DNA from 2 places in the Paenibacillus sp. P36 genome. Region 1 is predicted to be linked to the other one. Evidence: riboswitches for the same ligand, from Rfam matches in the RefSeq annotation. Region 1 holds a riboswitch; the other holds the start of a gene.

Region 1 (8,098 bases):
ACTAACGGCCGTTTGTTCATAACCCTTACTGCTAAAAAGCTCTAGCGATGCATCTATCATTTCTTGTCGTCGAATTTCCGGTTTTTTGGATACTCTTGCCACGGATTTCATCCCTCTCGTTGTATCGCTAATCATTATTGTATTGACTGACTGACTGCAAGTCAAATATAATGAGAAAGCAATGAAATAACTGACTGATTGTCAGTCAAAAAATAAAGGGGGAGATGTTATAATGAAACTCAGACTAATCTTGTACGTGATCGGATTCAGTGCCTTTGCCGGATCTCTTGGGCAAAATTTATATACACCCTTACTGGCCGAAATGCAGAAAAACTTACACACAACCAGTTACATGATGAGCTTGACTGTTTCTTTATTCCTGGTTGCTCTTGCTGTCATGCAGGTCATATTTGGTTCATTAGCCGATACAAAAGGCAGAAAAAAAATTCTCATACCGGCTTTATTTGTTTATGCAGCAGCGTCCCTAGGATGCGCTTTTTCCCATTCCATCGGTTTATTTCTTGTGTTCCGCGTCCTTCAGGGTATTGGTTCAGCAGCCATTCCCGTTGTTGGAGCTGCTGTTATCGGCGATATGTTCCGTGGAAATGAATTAGCCAAAGGTATGGCGACTTATCAGCTAATGTTGCTCCTTGCGCCTGCCGTTGGTCCGCTTCTCGGTGGTGTGATCGGAGAGAAATTTGGATACCAAGGCGTGTTTCTCTTTTTAACAGCTATCATAGGATTGTTATTGTTAGCCAACATGAAACTATTGATTGAAACAAACCCTCAGGGAGCGACAGCTAAGCCTTTTGCTTTGAAATCATTCGGTGTGATATTTCAAAATCATCTTAGCGCAGTCGTCTTGATATATGGTTTTGCACAAAGCGTTGTGTATTTAGTTTATATCGTATTTCTGCCGCATATCTTAGGGAATCTTCATCATATGGCCGCAGGTAAAATTGGAGCCATCCTGTTGGCCATGTCCGCTTCCACCATTATTAGTATTAAAATCGGAAGCTGGATGCGGAATCAGCTAGGTAATAAAGCGAGTTTAGTATTCGCATTTTTGTTACAATCATGTACAGTCATCTTGTTTGCTTTAACAGCACACTTGTCTCTGCCAATGTTAATTGGTGATGTCTGTTTATTTGGGTTCGCAATGGGGTTGACCGTGTCGCTTCCTGTGACCATTCTAGCCGAACAATTTCCGGAGGAGCGCGCGACTGCAATTGGCGTATACAATCTGGTTCGCTATTTGGGGATGGCGGTAGGCCCTGTGATTGGCGCTAGACTTTATTCGGATACGGATCTAAAACCCTTGTTCCTGACCAGTGGATTAGCATTTCTAGGATTAGTCTTGATTGGCGCGGCATGGATAGGTTTGAAACGTGGGGCGCTAGACAGCGGTCCTATTTTTCGAAATGGAACCAATGGTTAAATAGGCGAATACCCTATCGTACAAAGAAGTGCAGGGAGGATTTGCCGTGATACCCATGTATCCTTATTTCGGTTATGAGACACGATGCCGACTGCAGCCATTAACCTTTCCACCTCAACATCAAAACGTACAGCCCGGATTAGAGTATGTGATGAACCCAATTCCAATTTCCGATAACCCTCATTACAAAGGAAGCGGTAAGTTGGCCGGCAAAGTTGCGATCATTACAGGGGGCGACAGTGGTATTGGCCGTGCGGTGGCAATCGGATTTGCAAAAGAAGGATCAGATGTAGTCATTGTGTATTTGTATGAAAAAGAAGATGCGCATGCAACTAAGCAAATGGTCGAGTATTACGGTGGTCGATGTTTGTTGATTGAATGCGATTTAAGACAGCCACTGGCCGCTAAAGCGGTTGTGAAACAGACCTTAGAGCATTATGGGCGGTTGGATACGCTTGTATTGAATCAAGGGGTTCAATTCCCGCAAGAAAGCATAATGGATATTACGGATGAACAGCTGGAAGACACGTACCGTACGAATATATTTCCGCTATTTTATATGGCGAAAGCCGCACTTCCTTCCTTGCAGCCGGGAAGTACGATCATCTCTACGGCTTCTGTTACTGCTTATGCCGGGGCTCCGCTGCTTGTCGATTATTCCTCAACCAAAGGTGCTATCGTATCTTTTACAAGATCGTTATCTCTCCAACTAGTGAGTAAAGGAGTCCGTGTGAATGCTGTAGCTCCAGGCCCAATCTGGACACCGCTTATCGTATCCAGCTACTCTGCGGAGTATGTGAAAACTTTCGGTATGGAAACACCGATGAAACGAGCTGGGCAGCCTTTTGAGCTTGCACCGACCTACATTTATTTGGCTTCAGACGATTCGTCCTTTGTGACGGGGCAGGTTCTTCATGTGAATGGCGGCATTATGACGGAAACGTAAGGGTTGGAATTATAATTGTAAAAACTGCCGCGTATATCGCGGCTTTTTTATTTCAAAAAATTCGGTTGCAGGAAATAAATGAACTAGGAAGGAATTAATTGTAAAATGATTTTTAAAGTAGGGAGGGTTCACAATGTCTGTATCCAATCATGTTTTTAGCAAAGAGAATCCATTTAAAGCGAATATGAATTATCAATTATACCTTCCGCATGATGATGGAATAAACCGAGACACAAAATTCCCTTTAATCGTGTTTTTACATGGTGTTAAGAAACGTGGTGAAGATATTAGTTTATTAGATAACTATGGACTTACCTGGATAGCAGAAGGGAAAAGCGATTTTCCATTTATTATCGTTACGCCGCAGTGCCCCACAGACTCTAATTGGGTAGAAGAATTCCATTGCGTGAAGGCTCTGGTTGACGAAATGATCATGAATTACCCTGTAGATGCTGAGAGAGTTTACTTAACTGGATTTAGTATGGGCGGAAACGGAACATGGGATTTTGCTTCAAGAGCTCCTGAACTTTTTTCAGCTGTAGTGCCAATTTCAGGGTGGTTTGAGCCGGGGCAGGCTAATTTACTAAAGGATATACCCATTTGGGCATTTCATTGTGTGGACGATGATGTTGTTCGAGTATCCGGGACAGAAGATATGGTTAGATCGATAACAAAGATAGGTGGAAACATCAGAGCGACATACTACTCCGAGCTGGGTCACAGCCATAAAGTCATGGAAGAAACGTATAACAATCAAGAATTATATACTTGGCTTCTGAAACATAAAAGAAATGAACCAATCGGAGGATAGGAGCATGAATGTTTTGGATGTTTATCACATTGTTACTAGGAATAAGATGTCTCTTGGGCAAGTGATCTATTTTGATCATGACCAGAAAAACACATTGTACCGTTTCTTTTTTGAAAAAGAACAATTAAATGCCAAAGGCGAAGATTTTATTCAAATTCTCAATGATCATTACACGAATGATGGCTTGAAACTTGATAAAGAAAATGCCGAAGTAGCTGTTAAGTATGTAGGGCAAACAATTAGAGCTATTAGAGAAGCGCTAGTTGAGATGGTTAGACTTCAAGAATACCCTGAATATCCTTCAAGATTAACTTGTTTATATGCTGCGAAAAGTTATGGAGATGCTTTGAAATGGAAAAGTATTTTTGAATCCTATCATCGGAAAGTTTTGCAAATCGTTAAGCTTCGGGTTAATGGAAGTTACTTTGAGGGCGATGGAAATCTATTGCCTAAGGAGGATGCGATCCCTTTTTCCTTAAAAATTGAACAAGCTAGAGAATACTGGAAGGGGAATGTGAGCAACGAACTTCCGGAGCTTTTGATTAATGGAAAAATTGAAGTAATTGAAATAATAGATGAGTTCACCGCTTAAGGATTTACAAACAAACAGATTAATTTCCCCTCAAATTGGTTAATAAATTGGGACCATAAATGAAGCCAAATGAAAGGTGGTTCCAAAATGAAGAAGAAGATCGTACTTGAACAAGCTGCTCAAGATTTCGTTGAAGCTACAGCAAATCCACCATTTCTCTTTGATTTAGGACCAAAGAAAGGAAGGGAAGCTGTTGACGAAGTTCAAGACGGCCCCATAACAAAGCCGCCTGTTGACGTGGAGAATGTAACCATTCCGGGAGGGCCCAAAGGGGACATCTCTCTAACCATTTTTCGTCCACAAAACATTTCAGGTTCTCTACCTGTGATTCTCTACACCCACGGCGCTGGCTGGGTCTTCGGAAATGTCCATACGCATGACCGATTAATTCGAGAATTAGCGGTAGGGTCTCAGTCCGCGGTTGTTTTTACAAACTATAGCCTGTCGCCGGAAGCCAGATACCCTGTTGCGATTGAGGAAGTATTTACCGCGCTCAAATGGGTTGCCGAACATGGCAAAGAAAAGGGATTGCATCCAGACCATATTACAGTTGCAGGGGATAGTGTCGGTGGTAACATGAGTGCTGCCATTACCTTAATGGCCAAGGAGCGCGGTGGCCCTCAGATCCGCAAGCAGGTGCTCTTTTATCCAGTCACTGATGCATCGTTTGAGACGGACTCATATAAAGATTTTTCAACAGGATATTTCCTTCGCCAGGATGCTATGAAATGGTTCTGGGACCAATATACAACTGATCCAGGAGAAAGAGCGGAAATAACCGCCTCACCATTAAGAGCTTGCATAGAACAACTGAAAGGCCTTCCCGAAGCACTTGTCATTACGGCTGAAGCAGATGTACTAAGGGATGAAGGAGAAGCCTATGCGAATAAACTGAGAGAAGCCGGGGTTCGGGTAACAGCTGTTCGCTTCCAAGGCACTATCCATGATTTCGTTATGCTCAACGACTTAGCGGATACAGCTGCAGCTAGAGGGGCTATTCTGCTTGCAAATGCATGGATTCGCGAAAGGGAGAGAACCGCATTATAATCGGGCGTGCAGGAAATCTGAATACCTATAATTGGATCAGGGGACTATAAAAGTTAAACGATGCAATGTTATGGGGTATTCGGATGATTTTCATTGCTATGGCTGTTATATCTGTCCTTTCGGCATGGCGTTGGGGAGACTGGAGAAATTGGCAAAAATATCATGCAACAATGTTATATTTCTTGCTTGGAGACGTATTTTATGTTCTGCTGACTAAAGATTACCCGCTATGGCAGCACCAACCCAAGCCGCCAATTGATAGTACGATAGGGACTGAAATATGCTGTTTGGTTGCATTTGCAGCTACAACGCTGATATTTCTTGGTTTATACCCCAAAGGAATTGCAAAGGCAGCATTATGGATAGGATTATGGGTCGTCATATATTCCCTCATTGAGGTCATCTACATATTTACAGGAGCGATCAAACATTTTCATGGCTGGACCATGCTGTATTCCGTCGTGTTCAATATCATCACGTTCCCAATGCTTCGTTTACATTTTAGTCGCCCAATACTTACGTATGCGATTTCCATACTATTCGCTATTGGATTATTAGTCATATTCAAAGTTCCAATTCAATGATCGGTTTGGCTGAAAATAATCTTTTTATTCATCTAGACGGCTTTATTTTTCCTTTGTATAATAAAGGGAAATTATGGTATGCGTAACTGGCGAAACGTAGAGGACTACGGGGGAGCGCATATGGCATATAGCCGATCGCCTGGGCAGAGCGTTTGATCCATTGGGTCAAGTGCTCTTTTTATTTCTGAGGAGATGATGTCGATGAAGAGGACAAGGCATGTCGGAGTTGTGCTGTACGATAAGGTAGATACATTGGATTTTACCGGTCCACATGATGTTTTTGGGGTAGCTGGATACTTGGGCAGTCATTTCCAGGTCTTTACAGTAGCCGAAAAGGAAACCCCGATGACAACCGTTAGCGGCATCACGATCACGCCACAATTTAGTTTTGATACTTGCCCTGCCATTGATATTCTCATCGTGCCTGGAGGGTGGGGAGCTCGCACAGAAATAAACAATGTACGACTGATCAATTGGTTGCGTGAGGCGGCTAACAACGCTGAAATTGTTCTTTCAATATGTACTGGAGCCCTGCTGCTGGCGAAAGCGGATTTATTGGAGGGGCTTCGCGTGACAACGAATCGGATGGCGTACGACCTTTTACAAGGCATGCTTTCTCCTGGTACGACGGTTGTGAAGAATGTTCGCTATGTTGATAACGGAAGAATTGTCATGTCCGGCGGTGTAACTACAGGGTTCGATGCGGCGTTACATGTTGTAGCCAGGTTGTCCGGTGAAGCATTGGCGATGGAAACGGCAGCACGGTTGGAGTACCGCTGGCAGAGCAAACTGGACATTCGCAGAGCAGAGCTGGCAGATGCAGAGTCGGTGCGAGAGCTTTTGGTACATGCCGCCAGGTGGATTGAGCGGACGCAGGGCTTTATACAGTGGCGCGAGGAGAGGTTTTCACAATCGTATGTGTTGGATTTGATTCAACAGGATGAGTTTTTTGTGGCGCACATGGATGGAGTGCCCGTCGGCTGCTTTTCCATTCAATGGAGGGACGAAGAGATCTGGAGAGATCAGCACCATGAAAATGCTGGCTATGTACACCGATTGGCGGTCTCTCGGGACTATCCAGGCATGGGCATTGGCACGCGGTTGCTTAATTGGGCGGAAAGCTATATCAAAGAACAAGGGAAATCTTGGATACGCCTTGATTGTATGGCTGATAACGCGGCACTAAATAGATATTATACTCGTGAAGGATTTGCGTTTTGTGGACGGTATGAAGCGCAAGGATGGGCCGCGCACTTGTATGAACGGCAGATCCTTTAGTAAAATAAAATCTAGCAAAACATGTAACTTTCCTATTATCTTAGTGGCATTTAACGAAAGCGAGGAGAACGGTCATGTCATTAATCGAATTCGGTATTGTCGGCAGAGGGTGGAGAGCCGATTTTTATTTGCGGATTGCCAAAGCGCTGCCTAAGCATTTCGCCGTCCGGGCGATGCTAGTCCGTGACGAGGAACGCGGCAAGGAGATTGAAAAGGAGTGGGGTGTGAAAACCTATCGGGATATGGATTCTTTCGCTTCAAGCGGCTCACTTCAGTTCGCGGTCGTATGCGTTCCATGGGAGGCAGCGCCCGTCTGCACACTGGAACTGGCCGAGCGGGGAATTCCCGTATTGACAGAGACGCCTCCAGCTAAGGACATTCCCACCATGATCGACTTGTACGAATCGCTGAAAAAGCTGAAAGGACGCGTACAGGTAGCTGAACAATACTTGTATCAGCCGATGCATGCTGCGCGCATTGCTTTTGTGAGATCCGGCAAACTTGGCGATATTTCTCAAGCGCAAGTCTCAGCTGCGCACGGTTATCATGGAATCAGTTTGATACGAAAGCTGCTTGGCATTGATTTCGAGAATGCCGTCATCCGGGGACAGAGATTTACGTCGAATCTAGTGAAAGGACCTGGGCGTAATGGACCTCCCGAAAGTGAAATCATGGCTGATTCTGTCCAGGATATCGTTACTCTTTCCTTCGGAAATAAGCTGGCACTTTTTGATTTTACGGGAGATCAGTATTTTTCTTGGGTTCGCAAAAATCGTATACTCGTTCGTGGAAACCGCGGAGAATTAACAGACGAAACGTTCCGGTATCTACGGGATTTCAAAACACCGATATACGGTGATCTTCGAAGAATTGATACTGGCCATAACGGGAACCTTGAAGGCTATTATCACCGAGGCATTACAGCTAATGATGAATGGGTATATGAAAATCCATTTGTTCCCAGCCGATTATCTGACGATGAGCTTGCTATCGCTACGAGTTTAAATAAGATGGCGGACTATCTACAAGGTGGGCCGGAATGCTATGGGTTGGAAGAGGCCATGCAGGATCATTATTTATCTATAATGATGCAGGCGGCCATCGAGTCGGGAGAAGAGTTAACGACAACAACGCAGCCTTGGGCGCAAGGCGGTGTAAATGCTTCCTCCTAAATGAACAACTATTAGGAAGTAAGAACAGGCATATTTGAACGAGCTACCCGTATATCTTTGTTTTAATACAAGCTGGCTGCTGCCAGCACAAGACAGGACGTCAGAGGAGCGAGACGCTATGACTGATTATACGGAACGGAACCGCGAACACTGGAACACCCGTACAGCTGTCAATGCCGCAAGATACGATATCGCCGGGTTTAAGGCAGGCAAGATTACCTTGACCCCAA
Region 2 (8,098 bases), 990 kb from region 1:
AAATCAGCAGCATCAACGCCAAAGAAAGCAGTGGAGTCACATATATCCATAAGACAAATTGTCTTATTGTCGAACTCGTCTTACCCGCAACAAGCACACTAAGATGCACAAGGTTGCTAATCGTTAATAGCAGCATAGGAGCATTCCAAAAAAGCACAATCAAACTCTCATACTTCGGAAAAAGCGCTGTCTTGATATATTCACCTAGAAAATAAAAGAGTAATGAAAGCATAAGCAGCGAGGCCACGCGGTTCACCAGATTTTGTTTATTCCGGGCATACATTGAAATAGCCATATAAAAAAACATATAGGACGGTAATAAAATCGTCAGAAAATCAAGCGATATTTCGTTCATCTGGAAGTCCTTTTCTTGGAGATTAACCATATCATTTATCGTTTAATGTTATTCCAAATCTTATAAAAATACAACAACCCGAACGCTGGAAAAGCGAACGGGCAGCATGTAAATTGACGCTATCGATGAGGGTCATACCAAGCTAAAACGGCGCTCCAGTTACTCCATCCATAATAAGGAACGCCTACATCCAACTGGGAAATCCAGATCTCCGCTTTGCTTCCATCCGGATTCGAGCTCCATACTTCCGCATGGTTTCCGTCTGAGCGGATCCAGGTTAGTCTATTACTCTTCCTTAACATGTACGGACCGAAGTCTCCGTTTTTTTCCGGAGGATGTGTGAGCTGCTTCTGCTCTTTATTTGAAAGGCTCAGCTGATATAAAGCGGGAAGCGGCCATACAGCATCCTCTTTGGATTCCTTCGACCTAGAAACAATGATCATGCGATCGTTTTCCCATGTAAAATCACGATCCGCATATCCTTGAGGCGTATAAGAAGCCGGCTTCAGAGCGGGCAAATCCTTGAGCTTCAAATGCTTATTCTGCACCGCAACTCGGCCTTCCCCTGCAATATAGGCGAGCCTTGCCTTCGTAGGCGACCAAGCAAACCATTGCGGGTAGTGAAGCATGTTATCCAATTGCTGGAACTGTTCGCCATCCGAAGACAACACGCATAACGCATTGCCGTCCGCCGACAAAGATGCCGTTGGATGCGCGGTAAAAGAGATCCACTTTTTATCACTGGACCATTTGAATAAGCTTGTGCCAACAGCGAAAAAGCCAGGTGACTCCGTAGGAAGCGTATAAAAATGCTTACTCTTGTTGGGATCCATTTTGGCGTCGGCCGGAACCATATACAATTCCACATTCGTCCAACCGGATGGCCGCAGCTGAGCAGGTGAAGATACCAGAAATCCACTGCCATCAGGTACCCATGAGTAGTTATCCACACCCAGAGTTACATTCTTAAAGGGTTCCACTTTATCGCGGCCAATCTTTGCGGTATTCAGAACGCCATCTATTTTAAAAGCAAGATCATTCCGATTGGGAGACCACTGAAAATTGTCGCCGCCTGGATAGACGCGGTTATGTTTTTTCGCCTCCAAGCTGTACACCCATATCTCATGCTGCTGTTCGCCAAGAGCAAGTGAGTAGGCAATGAACTTTCCATCTGCCGACCATTTGGGCTCGCTTACCTTTTGATGTAGCGTAACTTGCAGCTCCTTATCGTCTTTTTTGACCCATAGATCGCCGCCGCGCACAAACCCAGCTTGTATAGATTGCCTTGGTTCAGCATATCCGACATTAGCGCATAAGACTGATATCACCAGGCTAATGAACAACATTTTAATTTTCATCGGTTGCCCCCTTTTCAAATCGTTCAGAAATATTTTTAGCAGGTTGATCCAAATTATTCCTCATGGGAAAACAACAAAAAAACGCTTAACAACTCCCTCTGGCCGCTGGCCCGAAGAGCAATTAAACGTTTTTCATTTCCAATAACCGTATCTTACCAAAAGCCTGTAATACAAATAGACTAGGCTATATGCAAGTAGATAAGATACAAAGGTCCAACCAATATTCCAATGATTGCTGTATTCTACTTTTCCAAAAATAAACGCCAAATATTCCAACGCAGTCGTAGCCAAGCAAAAACAGCCTATTTTCAAAAGCGTATGCCGATTATTTTTTCGAATCCAATAAATCAAATAACCGGCCATAACGGGATAAAGCCCAATATCAAGCGGCAGTGCAGAAAGCGTCTCATCATTCTCAATCAAGGGGGTGAAATCCCAAAATTCCAAATAGTACCCTGTATCGTTGATTAAGCCAGATATAACGACAGTAATCGGAAAAATTAATAACACAATAGTTCGAGACTTTCGATACAAATAAATGCCAAACACCCAGGGGATTACAAAGCCTGCAATAATGTTAAATAACATGATTTCACCTCTTTACTCTAGATCCACTAGTATGACCAGTTGTTGGTGAAAATATGATGTTTACAAAACTTGCAGGCTCGGGGCGCATTACGCTTATCGCTTGATTGCTATGTTTTCAGCCGCATCGACCGTATGTTTGAGCAAAGTTGCAATGGTCACTGGACCAACCCCGGCAGGAACCGGTGTAATAGCCGAAGCCACCTCACAACAAGCCTCATAATCAACATCACCAACGTTTCCAGGATTGTAACCTGCATCTAAGACAATTGCGCCTGGTTTTAGCCAATCGCCTTGAACAAATCGAGGTTTACCCACAGCAGCTACAACAATATCTCCCAAACGCACGATATCGGCCAAATTCGTTGTTTTCGAGTGGCAGGTCGTAACGGTTGCGTTCTTATTTAGCAGCATCATAGAGACAGGCTTGCCGAGAATTGGACTTCTTCCAATAACAACCGCATGTTTGCCTTCGACCGGAATTTCATAATAGTCTAAAATGGCCATAATCGCCGCCGGCGTACAGGATGGGAACTCGGCAAATCCAAAAGCATTTTGAGCAAATCCCAACGTCGTGACGCCATCGACATCTTTATCGATATGAATCGCCTCAAAAGCTGCCCTTTCATCGATATGCTTCGGGACCGGGTGCTGCAACAAGATCCCATGCACGCTGTTGTCATCATTAAGCTTGTGAATGGCTGCAATTAACTCCTCTGTAGTCGTGTGTTCAGGAAGAACAACACGAATAGATTGAATCCCCAGTCGCTTGCATGCGTTTCCTTTCATCCGTACGTAAGTCGCTGAAGCAGGATCGTCGCCGACCAACACGGTCGCTAAACAAGGAACGATGCCTTGATCGGACAAGTTTTTGATTCTGTTGTTCAGTGATGCCTTCATGGCGTCTGCGACCCGGTTACCATCCAAGATTAATGTTTCTGCTGACATTTCAATCATCCCTTTTGAGTAAATTTGAAACGCAAAGAGGTAAGGGGATCTCCCCTTACCTCTGCCCAGGCGTACGGCTGATTATCTATGTGCTCCCTCATGGTTCCCCATGTTCCGCCAGTCACACACAGTTACTTGTATGAAAACATAATAACAACTATAGCGATAGTTTTCAATGCTCTCTTCCAATTTGCCTGCAAGAATAGGATAATCAAATGGAGTTAAACCATGATTCAAAGGAGAAGCGATTGATGTCCATTATTCGGGAAATGACCATTGAGGATTATGATCAAGCCTTTATACTCTGGAGTCAAATTGAGGGTCTTGTCTTAAGTGAGGCGGATTCTAAACCTAATATCGCGAGCTATCTGCAGCGAAATCAAGGATTTTGTTTTGTTTGCGAAGCGGACCAGCAGGTCGTTGGAACTATTCTGGCTGGGCACGATGGTAGAAGAGGGTTTATCTATCATCTAGCAGTAAATCCGGAATATCGCAAACAACGGATTGGGCATCGGCTTGTAGAAGCGAGTCTTGCTCAGCTAAGAGAAATAGGCATTGAGAAATGTCACATTTTTGTCCTCGAAAATAATGAATTGGGCCATTCTTTCTGGACGGCTGCAGGTTGGGAAAAAAGAAGCGGATTTTTCGTGTATTCGAAAACGCCTTAAAGCGCGGAACAAGGATAAACGACTTCGTCGTCCTTTCAGGGACGAGCGTAGATGCGAGGCAAAGTATAAAACTTATACTTTCATATTTACTAAAAAAGGCTGTCCAGACCTGTTTAATCTATGGTCCAGCAGCCTTTTTTTCTATAATTTCAACGTCATAAATGAGCTGAGAGGGTCTTCGGTGTAATCCGCAAACGGCTCGCAATACTCAAAACCCGATTTCTCATACAGTTTTCTTGCCGGCTCAAAGGCTTCGAAGGAGCCAGTTTCCAGGCTTAACCGCTGATAACCACGTCGCTTGGCTTCCCCGATGATGTGCTCAAGAAGCTGTTTCGCAACCCCTTTTCTAAGATGTGCAGAAGAAGTTCGCATGGATTTTATCTCACCGTGTCCGGGTTCAAGTTCTTTCATTGCGCCGCAGCCTGCTAATTGTCCTTGGTCCCATGCACTCCAGAACGTAACTTCCGGTTTTTTGAGCCCATCAATATTCAGGGCATGCATGCTTTCCGGTGGTGAAAGCTCTGACATTCCTTTCAGATGCTCCAGAATTAATGCCCTTACCTCAGGACCCGTTAAGTCATCAACCTTAATATCCAACACAGCCATAGTGAATCTCTCCTTATCATTACTCTCTATTTCTAAATTATATTTTACATGAATTTGCCTAAGGTCAAAACCTTTTTATAAAGGAAATTTTAAGAGAATACCTAACTGATTAAACACCGAAACCTAACCGACTAAACACCGGCTGGCTTGATGTTAGACACGTCGCACCATCCCATCACACTACTCACCTGATCAGCCAACTTTCACTCACCTGCCAAAGACAAATTATACTGGAGCGGCTGGCGGAGCCTGCCCGGGGACCAGGGCCTGAAGCCGAGGTTGAAGCTCGGCCTCGGGGAACTACAGGGCGCTATTTCTGCAAAATAGCCCCTTTTACGCACCGGAGGGGAACTACGGTCCCTTATTTCAACGGATTGGGCTGAAAGTCAGCCGAAAAACGTTGAAATAAAGCCCTGTAGTTCCCCAAAAATTTGAAACAGACCGATAGGGCAGAAATAGCGCCCTCAGGTTCCGCTATGTGATGTATGACGTGCAGCGACAATCCACAAAGAAGCCGCAAGCTACGGTAGATGGAAAAACTACCGTTAATCTTCCCTGCTCAAGAACAAGAAACGAAATAACGGTAGAAGCTCCAGCTAAATCATCGGTAGGAGACGAGAATTGGTTATACTTGGCATAATTAACGCCAATAAATCCAGCTAATTAGGAGAAAAGTGGAATAATCGCAGCAAATAGCAGGAGGAATTGGCGTTAAGCAGTAGTAATCTGCCTCATCCTCGAAGTTGCTCGGTTGGTTCCGCCGGGCCTAGCCCGCTCCGCTACTTAGCAATCGCCTATACCTCACCGGCAAGCTCCGCAAAAGAAGAGCAATCGCCCTCGTTAAATCCACGCGATCGGCCGTCAGGCAAGCAAATCCCTCCTGGATCCGCTTCTCGAAATCAGCAGGTAGCTGCTGCAAATTGGCTGCACTGGGTTGCAGCTTCACCTCCACCCCGATGAACACATTAAAGCCATCTCCCCGTTGTATTTTTTACAACATACAGACGCTTTTTACGCTGCAATCTCATCTTCATTGCACAAAATACAATCATTTGAACCCGAAATGACAAAAAAGTGCCCATTTCATGCGAAATGGTTGTATAAACTACAACATAGACGAATAAAAAGCCAGATAAACTCCCATTTGGTTGTAAAAACTGCAATATAGTGCAGTGTGGCACCAAGGAGTAGTTCCCCAAGAATTTGAAATGGAACAATAGGGCAGAAATAACGCCCTCAGGTTCCTCTATGTGATGCAAATAGTCAGTGTGATGGGCAGCCTCTTCACTTTGACCGAAAATGCTGTCATTGCTTCGAGCGGACAATCCACTAAGAAGCCGCAAGCTACGGTAGATGGAAAAACTACCGTTAATCTTCCCTGCTCAAGAGCAAGGAACGAAATAACGGTAGAAGCTCCACCTAAATCATCGGTAGGAGATGAGAATTGGTTATACTTGGCATAATTAACACCAATAAATCCAGCTACTTAGGAAAAAAGTGGAATAATCGCAGCAACTAGCAGGAGGAATCGGCGTTAAGCAGTAGTAATCTGCCTCATCCTCGAAGTTGCTCGGTTGGTTCTGCCGGGCCTGGCCCGCTCCGCTACGTAGCAATCACCTGTACCTCACCGACAAGCGCCGCAAAAGAAGCAATCGCCCTCGTTAAATCCGCGCGATCGGCCGTCAGGCAAGCGAATCCCTCCTGGATCCGCTTCTCGAAATCAGCAGGTGCTGCTGCAAATTGGCTGCACTGGGCGACGGCTCCTTTTTCGTTCAGCAAATACTGCCCATTGCGCGCGTACAATACTTGAACGAGGCAGCTTACCGTTCGAAACAGATGCCCCGCTGCGTAAGAAACATCGTTACGCCCCAAAGCCTTTTTAGCGTTAGCGATGGAAAAATCCGCTTCCCACATAAATTTCGCGAGGGTCGCTTGCCGCAGCGCTTCTGGAAACGGCCAAGTCTTGGCCTTCATCTCAGCGACGAGACCCTCCGGATCCCAGAGCGGCCGGCAGCGCGCGACTTCTCCCATGTAGATCGATGTGCAGAAGCCATGCGGATGGCCCGGCTGATAATGAATATCGATCCGGCCGTGCCGGCAATCCTCGATGATGCCTGACACTTTCGCGGCATCCCGATACAGCACATCCAAGGGAAAGCCGCCGCTGCTAAGCCAGCCGCCGCCATTGATCCACGGTCCCCAACCGCCGATTGGCGTGATAAGACCGCTGCGGTGCTGATCATCCAATGACTCCGCAGCTTTCTCCAAAGCAGCAATGTCAATCGGCTGCTCAGGTCGATAGTAAACGCCGATGTCAATATCCGACTCCGGTGTTTCGGTGCCGCAGGCACGTGAACCGCCTAACACGATAGCAGCGATTCCTTCTACTTTTTGCAGCTGCTCTACAGCCGACTGAATAACTTGATTAGCTTCCATAGACGAATCACCTACCTTGATACTAAAACTTTACGATAAGAGTAGATAACGGATCAAGAGTGATCTTTTCATTAAATGATACTTTCCCTTCCGCATGGTCTACGGCTACTTCGTTCCCTCCAAGCAAGACGCTCTGAATGTCGCGCCCCTTCAGCAATTCGCTGCCGAAGCTGGATAACGTCAGTGTCCCCATTTTAACCTCCAGCTCCAGCTGTCCATCCGTGCTTCGGAACTCACCCCATCCGTCATTCAAGCTCCAGAAACTGCTGAACTCATCTACCTGCCATTTTGGACTGAAGCCAATATGTCCTTCGACCATATCATACTCGAATCCGCTTAGCGCCAGCAGTAAACCGAAAGAAGCCATAGAGCGAGCATAATTGCTGCCGCATTCGAATTCATTCCACGGATTGCGGCGTTCCCCGTCATACCGGTCGCGAATCGCCTTCACCACACGCAGCCCTTCCGTTACATATCCTTCATAGATCATATGGCAAGCAGCTTGATATTCAAAGCCATTCATGCACTCTTCCGCGTAAGGAACTGGCACAATCGGAGAGTTCGCATCAGGCCATGAGCAGATGACGAGCCCCGCCTCGTCGTTTAACCCATAAATGCGGCAAGCATTCGGGTGGTCGCCTAATTGTTCAATAAAGTTGTTCTCATAGATGGAATGGACCGCACGTTTTACTTTCTCCGAATCCAGCACGTACCCTAAGCCAACCAGATGAGCAAACCACTGTCCGAGCACCTGATCAATGCCGCAGCCCTCACCGATTTGATATTTATGCTCCCCTGCCTCTTCATTCCAGTACACCTCTTCTGCACCATACTTTTCAAGCACAGAACGGTCTTTAAGATCAACCATTTGATGAAAATAACGCCCATTGAACAAATGCTCGTTCGTCCATGCCGATCCTTTGAGCCTGATTGCATCGTACTCCGCCGCTGTCTCTGGCTCTCCCAGCGCATTCGCCATCTCGGCTGCAGCTTTCAAAGCCGCCAAGTACATACTTGTCAGCCAGGAATTCGGGCCGAACAGCTCCATATCGAGCGTATGGTGCTGCCGCCCTTCCATCACGCCGTCCTTGTCGGCATCCCACTTATCCTCGTTGGTCGGCTCCCAGGCAAACTCTAACGCT

The links. A riboswitch is a leader RNA that binds a small molecule or an ion and turns the genes downstream of it on or off. The one in region 1 is predicted to bind ZMP and ZTP.
Region 2: linked by a shared signal. The riboswitch ahead of ACKTT9_RS26045 (bifunctional 5,10-methylenetetrahydrofolate dehydrogenase/5,10-methenyltetrahydrofolate cyclohydrolase) and the one ahead of ACKTT9_RS21480 (GNAT family N-acetyltransferase) in region 1 are both predicted to bind ZMP and ZTP.

What each region holds. Positions count from the first base shown of each region.
Region 1 covers NZ_AP038372.1:4,775,525-4,783,622, reverse strand. Annotated here, with positions in the region: gene ACKTT9_RS21515 (TetR/AcrR family transcriptional regulator) at 1-102, opposite strand, end outside; gene ACKTT9_RS21510 (MFS transporter) at 233-1,438, shown strand; gene ACKTT9_RS21505 (SDR family oxidoreductase) at 1,485-2,384, shown strand; gene ACKTT9_RS21500 (dienelactone hydrolase family protein) at 2,518-3,195, shown strand; gene ACKTT9_RS21495 (DUF2441 domain-containing protein) at 3,200-3,787, shown strand; gene ACKTT9_RS21490 (alpha/beta hydrolase) at 3,875-4,834, shown strand; gene ACKTT9_RS21485 (CBO0543 family protein) at 4,918-5,418, shown strand; ZMP/ZTP riboswitch at 5,491-5,570, shown strand; gene ACKTT9_RS21480 (GNAT family N-acetyltransferase) at 5,620-6,696, shown strand; gene ACKTT9_RS21475 (Gfo/Idh/MocA family protein) at 6,771-7,868, shown strand; gene ACKTT9_RS21470 (class I SAM-dependent methyltransferase) at 7,987-8,098, shown strand, end outside.
Region 2 covers NZ_AP038372.1:5,763,524-5,771,621, forward strand. Annotated here, with positions in the region: gene ACKTT9_RS26030 (diguanylate cyclase) at 1-355, opposite strand, end outside; gene ACKTT9_RS26035 (TolB family protein) at 475-1,713, opposite strand; gene ACKTT9_RS26040 (CBO0543 family protein) at 1,846-2,301, opposite strand; gene ACKTT9_RS26045 (bifunctional 5,10-methylenetetrahydrofolate dehydrogenase/5,10-methenyltetrahydrofolate cyclohydrolase) at 2,395-3,246, opposite strand; ZMP/ZTP riboswitch at 3,303-3,381, opposite strand; gene ACKTT9_RS26050 (GNAT family N-acetyltransferase) at 3,498-3,914, shown strand; gene ACKTT9_RS26055 (GNAT family N-acetyltransferase) at 4,056-4,511, opposite strand; gene ACKTT9_RS26060 (hypothetical protein) at 5,287-5,484, opposite strand; gene ACKTT9_RS26065 (hypothetical protein) at 5,774-5,983, shown strand; gene ACKTT9_RS26070 (nucleotidyltransferase domain-containing protein) at 6,123-6,956, opposite strand; gene ACKTT9_RS26075 (GH116 family glycosyl-hydrolase) at 6,979-8,098, opposite strand, start outside.